2 regions of the Microbacterium bandirmense genome follow, and region 1 is predicted to be linked to the other one. Evidence: riboswitches for the same ligand, from Rfam matches in the RefSeq annotation. Region 1 holds a riboswitch; the other holds the start of a gene.
The links. A riboswitch is a leader RNA that binds a small molecule or an ion and turns the genes downstream of it on or off. The one in region 1 is predicted to bind thiamine pyrophosphate.
Positions count from the first base shown of each region.

Region 1 (5,530 bases):
TCGGCATCCGCCAGCATCCCGATCTTGACGGCGTCGATGTGGATGTCGTCGGAGATCGCGTCCAGCTGCGCCAGGAGGAACGGGGCGGGCGGCACGTACACCTCTCGCACGCCGCGCGTGTTCTGCGCGGTCAGCGCGGTGATGGCCGCCATGCCGTATCCGCCGTTCGCGGCGATCGCCTTCAGGTCGGCTTGGATGCCCGCGCCCCCGGAGGGGTCGCTGCCGGCTATGCTCAGCACCCGCGGGGCGACGCGGCCGGTCCAGTGTCGACGGAACTCCTGTGCGGTGCTGCGGGCGTCCTCCGCCGCGCAGATGGCCGAGACCACGGCGATGCCGGCCGCACCCGCCTTGCGCAGCGGCGCGACGTCGTCGATGCGGATCCCGCCGATGGCGACCGCCGGCACCGGGCTGTCCGCGGCGAGCGCGCCGAAGCCGTCGACGCCGAGCGCGGGCGGATGATCGACCTTGGTGCTGGTGGGCCGGATCACGCCGACGCCCACGTAATCGACCGTTCCCTCGGGAAGCTCGCGGAGCGCCGCCAGATGGGCCGGCGTGTTCGCGGTGAGGCCGATGACGGCATCCGGTCCGAGTCGCCGGCGGGCCTCGGCAACCGGCATGTCGGACTGTCCCAGGTGCACGCCGTCCACGGCGGCTCCGCGTCGGCGGGCCGCGATGGCGGCGTCGACGCGATCGTCGACCACGAGCAGGGCGCGCCCGTCGATGACCTGCGACAGCTGCACGAGCTGATCGACGACGGCCGCGTCGTCGGCGTGCTTGTCGCGCAGCTGCACGACGGTCACCCCGCCGGCGACTGCCTGGCGCACCGTCTCGACGACTCCACGCTCGCCGCACAGTTCCGGATCGGTGACGAGATGGATCCACAGCTCGGGGTTCACAGCATCCCCTCATCGGTGCGGGCTCGAGCGGCGACGTCGTCCGCACCGACCGCGTCGAGGGCGTCGAGCAGTGCGACGGCGAAGCTTCCGGGGCCACCCGCGACGGCAGCGGCCCGCTCGGCGGCCACCGTGTACACGAGTGCGGCAGCAGCGACGGCGTCCAGCGCATCGACGTCCTTCGCACGCGAGGCGCCGAGGAAGGCCGCCATAACGGCACCGAGCGCGCAGCCGCCGCCGGTCACGCGCGTGAGCAGCGCGTCGCCGTTCGCGATGCGGATCACCCGCTCGCCGTCGGTGAGCAGATCGACGGGGCCGGACACGGCCACGACGGCACCGGTCCGGGCGGCGATGCTGCGCGCCGCGTCCGCGGCGGCATCCGGTGTGTCAACCGCGTCCACGCCGCGGCCGCCCGCACCGTCGCCGGCCAGCGCGAGGATCTCGCTGGGGTTGCCGCGCACGGCCGTGGGGCGGTGCGCGAGCAGTTCGGATGCCAGTGCTGTGCGCACCGGCAGCGCGCCGACGGCGACGGGGTCGAGCACCCACGGCGTGCCGGCCGCGTCCGCTCCCCGCACGGCTTCGAGGATCGCGGCCCGCTGCTCGGGCGTCGGGGTGCCGAGGTTCACGACCAGGCCGGAGGCGATGCGCGCGAACATCCCGGCCTCGCCGACGATGTCGACCATCGCCGGGGCGGCCCCGACGGCGAGCAGCGCGTTGGCGGTGAAGCCGGTGACGACGGCGTTGGTGATGCAGTGGGTCAGCGGCGGGGTGCCGCGCACCCCCTGCAGCAGCTCGCCGGCGACTGCCGGGATACGGGTGGATGGACGCAGACGATCGCTCATGGGCGACATCCCTTCGCTAGTACGAACTAGATCAGGTTCGACGGGTGTGTTCTCAGCCGCGCGTGCGGCACCCCGTGTCACTGCCCGCGAGTCTAGCGAAGCGCAGCGCGCATCAGGTGAGCTGCGCGAGCAGGGCGAGTTCGTCTGCGCGGCGGAGCCCGGCACGGCGCTCGCGATCGAGGCCGCGCGCACGCTCGTCGGCGAGCACGCGTCGGATCGTCTGCTCGAGGGGCGTGGCGCGACCGCCGGATGCCCGGTATGCGGTGGTGTCGTGGCGCGCGAAACCGGTCATGTCGTGCGGCAGCCACAGCGGCAGCGAGCGCTCCCCCATCCAGTACTGCACGTCGTGTGCCTCGAGCCAGTCGTCGTCGGCCGCGACGACCTCGCCGCTGTGCTGCGCCGCGCTGCGGGACAGGTCGATGACCTCCGCGAGCGGGCGCGGGTCGTCGATCGCGTTCACGAAGCCCGAGCGCGGCTCGGCGGCGATGTAGTCGGCGAGGTCGTCGACGTCGATCACCTGCGTGTACCGGTCGGCGAGCACGGGGGTGAGCACAGGACCGTCGCCTGCCCGCGCGAACGCCGCCGCCCAGTAGCCGAACCGATCACTCGGGTCGCCGTCGCCGACGATCAGTCCCGGACGCACGATGAACGCACGCTCGCCCAGGGCGCTCACCGCCTGCTCGGCCGCGACCTTCTGCGCGGCGTACTCGTACTCTTCGCCGTCCTGGGCCGGTTCGTGCAGCGGCCCGGACTCATCCAGGCCGATCGTCATCTCGTCGGCGTACACCGACACCGATGAGACGTACGTCCAGTGCGCGGCTCGGTCGCCGAGCGCGGCGACGGCGGCACGCGCGTGGTCGGCGCGCGACGAGATGTCGACGACCTCGTCCCAGTCCCGCAGTGCGAGCGCGTCGTACACGTGCGGGTCGTCGCGGTCGCCGCGCAGCAGCAGCGTGCCCTCCGGTGCCGGGCGGGCGCCACGAGCCAGGCAGGTCACCTCGGCACCGGTGTCCCGCCACCGCTGCGCGATCCGCGTCGAGAGCCATCCGGTTCCGCCGAGCATGAGCACCTGGGTCATGCCTCCATGCCACCGTTCACCCGGCGAGGGTGCAAGCGGTTCCGCTCACACCGGAGGGGCGGATCGTCGCCCGCCCGGCTACCAGGGCATGGCGCGGTCGGGTCCCCGCCGACTGTCGTCACCTGGTGATCGCTCACCCGCTTTCCTCCCGATCGGCCGCAGCCTCGGCGCGCAGCATCCGATGAGTCCAACCGTGCGCTCCGCGTCGGTAGACGATCCGCGCGTGGTTGCGGTCGGCCCTGCCCTGCCAGAACTCGACGCGCTCGGGGACGACACGCCACAGCATCCACTCCCCCGGTGCGATGCCCGCGCGCGCGGCCGCGGAGCGCGCCGCGAGGTCGGCTGCGCTCTCGGTCTCGGATGCCGGCACGACGCGTCCCCGCACGCGCACGGCGCGCATCAGCGGCTGCCACCAGAAGCTCAGTGCGGCGGCGGGATTCTGTCGCAGCTGTCCGCCCTTCGCGGAGTCGCGGTGCCCGGCGAACGCCCAGCCATGAGCGCCCACTTCTTTGAGGATCAGCGTGCGGGCATCCGGCATGCCGTCCGCATCGACCGTCGCGAGGGTCATGGCGTGGGCCTCGGGCACGCCGCGGTCGACGGCATCCGTGAGCCACTCGCCGAACAGCGTCTCAGGGTCGACGGGCAGGGCGTGCAGATCGAGTGCGGGTGCGGTGCCGGTGAGACTCGGAAGGGATCTCAACCATCCGGCGTCCGTCATGGGAGCGAGCCTACCTGCCCGCTCCCTTGACGGAACGCGATCAGTCGCGGATGCTCGCGCCGAAGCGCTCGGTCGCGAGGGCGACGCCGGCGAGCTTCGCCTCGGTCGCCTCGGCCGCGGTCAGAGTGCGATCGGATGCCCGGAAGCGCAGCGCGTAGCTGAGGCTCTTCTGCCCCTCGCCGAGCCCTTCGCCGCGGTAGTCGTCCACCAGACGGACCGATTCGAGCAGTTCCCCCGCTCCCTCGACCAGGGCGGCGCGCACCTCGGCGGCCGGGACCTCGTGGTCGACGACGAGCGAGACGTCCTGCGTGGCCGCGGGGAAGGTCGACAGCGAACCGGCGACCACGCGCTCCCCTGCCAGCGTCAGCAGACGGTCGAGATCGAGCTCGAGCACGAAGACGCGGCCCGGCAGGTCGGCGTCGGCCGACACCTGCGGGTGCAGCTCGCCGACGTACCCGATCGCCTCGCCGCGCACGCTCAGCGCGCCGGCGCGACCCGGGTGCAGTGCCGCACGCTGCGTCTGCGCCACATCGATGTCGACACCCGCGGCGACGGCGATCACCGTCACGGCGTCGAGTGCGTCGGCGAGCTCGACGTGCTCGGCCGATCTGCCGGGCTGACGCGGCGTGATGTTGCCCGCCAGGAGGGCGGCGACATGACGCGGCTGCGGCGGGATCGCGGCGTTCAGTGCGGCGATCGTCTCGTCGTCAGGGCGCTGGCCGAGCGGCGGGACGAACTCCGTGCCGTACTCGACGCCGGGCTCGGGCGTGAAGACCGAGCCGACCTCGAACACACCCAGATCGACCAGACCACGCGAGATGTTGCGGTGCGCGGTCTGCACCAGTCCCGGCAGCAGCGAGCGGCGCAGGAACGGCGCCTGTCCGTCGAGCGCGTTGGCCAGTCGGATGCCGGGAAGGCTCTCACCCGAGGCCGAGCCGTGCAGGTCGTTGGCCTCAGCGGTGGTGAACGGGAACGACGGCGTCTCGACGAAGCCTGCAGCCGCGAGGGCGTCTGCCACGCGCTTGCGGCCCTGCTGCAGCGCCGTGTATCCGCGGCCGGACGGCGGAGTCGGCAGCACCGAGGGGACGCGGTCGAGTCCGTGGATGCGCGCGACCTCTTCGACCAGCGTCCACTTGTCGGTGAGGTCGGGACGCCAGCTCGGCGGGATGACGAACCATCCGTCGTTCTGCTGGGTCCCTGAGCTCGTCGAAGGCGTGACCTCGGCGCCGATCATCTCGAGCGCGCCGACGACCTCCTGGTCGGTGTACTCGACGCCGATGAGGCCATCGGCGAACCCGCGCGGCAGGTCGATGCCGGCGATCTCGACCTCGGTGTACAGCGCACCGCCCTCGTCGGTCAGGCTGCCGCCGGCGAGCTCGACCATCAGGTCGGCGACGCGGCGCGCGGCGACGAACGGGACCAGCGGGTCGACGCCGCGCTCGAAGCGCTTGGACGCCTCGCTGGGGAGCTTATGACGACGCGCCGTGCGGGCGATCGTGACGGGATCGAAGGTCGCGGCCTCGATCAGCACATTCCGCGTGGTGTCGCTCATCTCGGTGGTGCCGCCGCCCATGACGCCGGCGAGGCCGATCGGTCCGGAGCCGTCGGTGATGAGCAGATCCTCGACGTGCAGTGCACGGTCCTGACCGTCGAGAGTCGTCATCCGCTCGCCCTCGGTCGCACGGCGCACGACGATGCCGCCCTGCAGCTTGTCGAGGTCGTACCCGTGGATCGGGTTGCCGAGCTCGAGCATCACGTAGTTGGTGATGTCGATCAGCACGCCCAGCGAGCGCATGCCGGCCAGCGCGAGGCGCGCGACCATCCACGGAGGGGTGGGGCGCGACGGGTCGACACCGCGCACCACGCGGGCGACGAACTCGCTGGCGCCCACCTTGCCGCGGATCGGCGCCCTGTCGTCGACGCGGATGTCGAAGCCGGAGCCCGGCTGCAGTTCGGCGAAGTCACGGTCGGCAGGGTCGCGGAACTCGGCTCCTGTGGC
Region 1 covers NZ_JBBDGM010000006.1:13,457-18,986, forward strand. The annotation lists gene WDU99_RS08120 (bifunctional hydroxymethylpyrimidine kinase/phosphomethylpyrimidine kinase) at 1-896, opposite strand, end outside; gene thiM (hydroxyethylthiazole kinase) at 893-1,735, opposite strand; TPP riboswitch at 1,727-1,820, opposite strand; gene WDU99_RS08130 (NAD-dependent epimerase/dehydratase family protein) at 1,848-2,813, opposite strand; gene WDU99_RS08135 (pyridoxine/pyridoxamine 5'-phosphate oxidase) at 2,947-3,531, opposite strand; gene pheT (phenylalanine--tRNA ligase subunit beta) at 3,572-5,530, opposite strand, start outside.

Region 2 (5,530 bases), on a different contig from region 1:
GACGAGGACGCCTCGAACGTGTCGGCCGGTGAGCGTCAGCTGATCACGATCGCCCGCGCGTTCGTGGCGCGGCCCTCGATCCTCATCCTCGACGAGGCGACCAGCGCCGTCGACACCCGCACCGAGCTGCTGCTGCAGCACGCCATGGCCGCACTGCGCCAGGGGCGCACCTCGTTCGTGATCGCGCACCGCCTGTCGACGATCCGCGATGCCGACCTCATCCTGGTGATGGAGCACGGCGACATCGTCGAGCAGGGCGACCACGACGAGCTGATCGCCAAGCAGGGCGCCTATTGGCGCCTGTACCAGTCGCAGTTCGAGCAGGCCGCGACCGATATCGACGCCGAGGAGGCGCTGACGGGCTCGGTGCCCGTGATCGTCACCGGCGAGGCCGATGATGCCTCCGAGGCCGCTGCCGAGCAGGCCATCGCCGAAGCGCCGGACGCCGTACAGCTGGCCGAGGCGGTGAAGGACGCCGAGTCGACGGCATCCGACCCCCGCCGCGACTGACGCACCACGCAGAGCGCCCGCCCCGTTCCCACGGGGCGGGCGCTCTCTGTTTCTGCGACGTCTCCCGCGGGGCGGGCCGGGCCGGCGTGCGCGTCAGTCGATGCCGAGCAGCTCGAGCGGGTGCGTCAGGCGCCACCAGGCACTGGGCGGGGTGATCTCTCCGGCGAGCGATACCGAGGTCTCAGCCGTGCCGAGCGGACCCTCTGCGATCAGCGTGCCGATCTGCGCGCCGGCCTCGGTTTCGTCGCCCAGGTCGAGGGTCGTCTTCGCGGTCGCCGTGGCGCCGTTCCACAGCACGACCTGCGCGTCGGCATCCGACACCACGTCGACCGGATCGCCCCACTCGGTCGAGACGTGCCCGACGACCGTGCCCTTCGGCACGGCGATCGGTTGGGAGGCGAGCGACGCCTCGACCTCGGCGAACAGCTGGCGGGTGACGGCCAAGCGCGCCTCGTCGTCGTCCTGACCGAGAACGGCCGCGTACAGGCGCACGGTGCCGTCGCCGGACGGGACATCCTTGGCGGTGAGCAGGTTCCAGTGCGAGAGCGTGCCGGTCTTGATGCCGACGACGCCGGCGTCCTCGAGCATGCCGTTCGTGTTGGTCACGGTACCGGCGCCGGGGATCTCGGCCGTGCGGGTGCCGACGATCTCGGCGAACACCGGGTTCTTCATCGCGAGCTCGCCGAGCTCGAGCACAGCCGTCGGCGAGGCGATGTTGTCCTCGTCGAAGCCGGACGGCGACTCGATCACCATGCCGTCGATGCCGTGGTCGCTCAGCCACTTCTCGGATGCCTGCGCGAACGCCCAGTCCGATCCCCACAGCTCGTCGGAGAGCCGGTCGATGTAGTTGTTGGCCGACCCCAGCAGCACGCCCTGCAGCATCTGGTACTCGGTCAGACTGCCGCCCACCGGAACGTCGAGTGCCGACTGGTCCATGCTGCGGTACTGCCAATAATCGACGGTGTCGCCGTAGTCGAACTCGAAGCTGGGACCCTGTTCGCCCGGCTCGAGCGGCAGCTCGTCGAGCACCATCAGCACACTCGCGACCTTGGAGATGCTGGCGATCTCGTCGCGGTCGGTGGTGGAGGCCACCGGGGCGATGCCCTCGACCGTCACCGCGGCACTGCCGGTGCCCGGCCATGTGACGGCGGCCACCGGAGCGGGTGCGATCTCGACCTTCGCCGTATCGGCCACGGGGGCGACGGCGTTCAGCGGCCACAGCAGCGTCGTGGCGACATACGAGCCGCACACAGCTGCGACGATCCCGATCGGGATCAGCACGCGCGGACGCAGCCAGCCGGGCACCAGCTTTGCGCCGGCGAACAGCTCGGGCGACGTGCGCGACTCGGGCAGCGACTCGGGCGTCAGCGCGGTGGTGTCGATCCAGGTGAGCGCCGTGGGAGGACGCTTCTCGTCAGCCCACTCGGTCTGCGGTTCGGGCGCGGGCGACGATGTGCCGACCACGGCGACCTCGCGGGTCGCAGTGCCCTCCTCGAGCAGTGCGTCGAACTCAGCATCCGGATCGGCGTCGGCGTCGATCGAATGCGGATGCCCGTCTGCGGGCACGCTGAAGAAGCGCGGCTCGGGCTCTGAATCGGCGACACCCACAGGCACAGTATCGAGGTAGCCGTCGGTGAAGCCGGTAACCAGGGGGTGTTCCGCAGTGTCCGTGTCGTCGACGACTTCGTCGAGACGGTCGCTCGGGGGACGTGCTTCGCCAGGGTCTCCGGGGGTAGGGGCATCGTCGATGATGCCGTCGTCGGCGGCGCGCAGTGAGTCGCCGAAGGCCGGCAGCGGACCGCGGAAGGCTGTCTCTGCCTGCGCATGGGCGCGCTCGCGCAGTTCACGGCGCGTGGCAGGGCGCGTGGACTCGGGGGAGGTGGTCACCCGTCCACGCTACCGAACGTCGCTATGTCCGCTGACCGGACTATGATCGATGGCACAACCACGGGAGTCCGGCAAGCCGGGCTGAGAGGAAGCGAACCGCGCTTCGACCGTCGAACCTGATCCGGATCATGCCGGCGCAGGGAGGAGATCATATGAGTACGTCCACACGCACGTCCACCACCACCCGCACGGGGCTGGGACGGCCGGAGATCTGGCGCTGGCGCGTCGTCGACATCGTCGTCGCCAGTGTTCTCGGCGTCGCCTGCGGGTTCCTGTTCCTGGCCTGGAACGTCGGCTACCTCGGGCCGAAGGCCCTGCTCGAGCCGCTGATGCCCGGAGTGCAGGGGCTGCTCGACGGCCCGTGGCTGATCGCCGGCGTGCTCGGCGGTCTGATCATCCGCAAGGTCGGCGCCGCGATCTACGTCGAGACGATCGCCGCGGTGGTCTCGGCTCTCGCCGGCGCGCAGTGGGGTGGCTTCCTCACGATCGAGGCGGGCCTCGTGCAGGGGCTCGGTGCCGAGCTGATCTTCCTGCTGTTCGCCTACCGGGTGTGGACCCTGCCCGTCGCGATGCTCGCCGGTGCGGGTGCTGCGCTGTTCGGCGGTGTCAACAACCTGCTCCTGTGGTTCGCCGGATCGGGCGCGGCGTTCACCGTCGTCTACCTGATCTGCACCGTGATCTCGGGTGCCGTGCTGGCCGGCCTGCTCGGCTGGCTGCTCGCCCGCGGGCTCGCGTCGACCGGGGCGCTCGACCGCTTCGGTTCGGGGCGCGAGGTGCGGGCGCGGGTCTGAGGAGGGCCATGTCGTCTGCGGGCGATATCGCACCTGCAGCGGTCGAGGCCCGCGGGTGGGGCTGGCGGCATGCCAGTCGCCTCGCGTGGGCACTGCGCGACGTGTCGCTGCACATCGAGCCCGGTGAGCGGGTTCTGCTGCTCGGCGCCTCGGGTGCCGGCAAGTCCACGCTGCTGCACGGCCTTGCCGGTGTGCTCGGCGGTGATGAGGAAGGCGAGGTCGAGGGCGAGCTGCTCATCGACGGCATCCCCGCCGCCGCGGCACGCGGCCGCACCGGACTCGTGCTGCAGGACCCCGACTCGCAGGTGATCCTCGCCCGGGTCGGCGACGACGTGGCGTTCGGATGCGAGAACCTCGGCATCCCGCGCGACGAGATCTGGCGTCGTGTCGACGCGGCGCTCGACGCGGTGGGCCTCGACGTACCGCGTGACCGGGCCACGAAGGCGCTGTCGGGCGGGCAGAAGCAGCGTCTCGCGCTGGCGGGATCGCTGGCGATGCAGCCCGGGCTGCTGCTGCTCGACGAACCCACCGCGAACCTCGATCCAGATGGCGTGCTCGAGGTGCGTGAGGCGGTGGAGCGGATGCTGGCGGCGCAGCGCACCACGCTGATCGTCGTCGAGCACAGGCTCGACGTCTGGCTGCCGCTGATCGACCGGGTCATCGTGATCGGCGACGACGGCGGCGGTGCCGGGGTGATCGCCGACGGGCATCCCGACACCGTGCTCGCCGCGCAGGGCGAGCGGCTCGCGCGGGCTGGCGTCTGGGTGCCGGGGCGCGCACCGCAGTATCCGCCGCCGCCATCGTCGCCACCCGGGGAGGTGCTGATCGGCGCCCGCGATCTCGCCGTCGCCCGCGTGCGTGGCACGACGGTCGCGGCGGGCATCGACGTGAACGTGCGGGCGGGGTCGGTGCTCGCGATCACCGGACCCAACGGGGTCGGCAAGTCGACGCTCGGCCTCACCCTCGCGGGACTGCTGCCGCCGGCGGGCGGCGATCTCATCGCCTCGGATGCCCTGGCGGGCGACGCCGGTCCGTACCCGATCCGGTGGGCGTCGCGGCAGCTGCTGACCCGCATCGGCACGGTGTTCCAGGAGCCCGAGCATCAGCTGCTGGCGTCGACGGTGCAGGGCGAGCTCGCGATCGGCCCACGCTCGCTGGGACTGCCCGAGGCCGAGATCGCTGACCGCACCGACGAGCTGCTGCAGAGACTGCGGCTCGACCGGCTCGCGAAGGCCAACCCGTACACGCTCTCCGGCGGCGAGAAGCGGCGATTGACCGTCGCCGCGGCGCTCGCGACCCGCCCGCGTGTGCTCGTGCTCGACGAGCCGACCTTCGGTCAGGACGCCCGCACCTGGCAGGAGCTGATCGCGATGCTCGCCGATCTGCGGAATGCCGGCTCGGCACTGGTGACGGTCACGCACGACCTCGATGTGGTCACAGCTCTGCACGCCGAGCAGCTCACGCTGGTGGCGCGGTCGTGACGCTGCTCGAGACGCGGGCGCGCACCGGCGCCATGGCCCGCATCAATCCGGTGGCGAAGCTGGGGGCCAGTGCACTGATCGCGGTGCCGCTGATCCTCACCCTCGACATGGTCTCGGCCGCCGTCGCCCTCGCTCTGGAGTGCGTGCTGTTCCTGTTCGCCGGCATCGGCTGGCGGGAGTTCTGGGTGCGCACCTGGCCGGTGTGGCTGGCGGCACCCCTCACCGGTGTGACGATCGCGCTGTACGGCGAGGCGAGCGGCACCGTGTACTTCGAGTGGTTCCTGGTGCACATCAGCGACGGGTCGCTGGCGCTCGCCGGGGCCACCACGCTGCGGGTGCTGGCGATCGCCCTGCCCTCGGTGGTGCTGTTCATCACCGTCGATCCGACCGACCTCGCCGACGGACTCGCGCAGACCTGGCGGCTGCCGGCGCGGTTCGTGCTCGGCGCGCTGGCGGGCCTGCGCATGGTGGGGCTGTTCGTCGACGACTGGCGTGCGCTCGAGCTGGCCCGCCGTGCGCGCGGAGTCGCCGACCGCGGACGGATCCGCCGCTTCCTCGGCATGGCCTTCGCACTGCTGGTGCTCTCGATCCGCCGCGGTGCGAAGCTGTCGACCGCGATGGAGGCGCGCGGCTTCGGAGCGAGCACCCGGCGTGCGTGGGCGCGCCCCGCGCGCTTCGGGGGGCAGGAGTGGATGCTGCTGCTCATCGGTGCGGTGATCTCAGCATCCGCTATCGCCGCCGCTGTCGCGACGGGTACGTGGAACTTCATCCTCGGACCCGGGTGACGGGGCGCGGGCCGCGGTGACGGGGCTCGGCCCCGGCCGGCGGCTCAGGTGGCGTTCCAGAGCTCGCGGTAGTAGG
Region 2 covers NZ_JBBDGM010000004.1:146,778-152,307, reverse strand. The annotation lists gene WDU99_RS06220 (ABC transporter ATP-binding protein) at 1-510, shown strand, start outside; gene WDU99_RS06215 (D-alanyl-D-alanine carboxypeptidase family protein) at 604-2,397, opposite strand; TPP riboswitch at 2,448-2,557, shown strand; gene WDU99_RS06210 (ECF transporter S component) at 2,550-3,188, shown strand; gene WDU99_RS06205 (ABC transporter ATP-binding protein) at 3,197-4,669, shown strand; gene WDU99_RS06200 (energy-coupling factor transporter transmembrane component T family protein) at 4,666-5,454, shown strand; gene WDU99_RS06195 (aminoglycoside 3'-phosphotransferase) at 5,499-5,530, opposite strand, start outside.
Region 2: it holds a riboswitch for thiamine pyrophosphate, as region 1 does, so the genes downstream of both, WDU99_RS06210 (ECF transporter S component) here and thiM (hydroxyethylthiazole kinase) in region 1, are expected to answer to the same signal.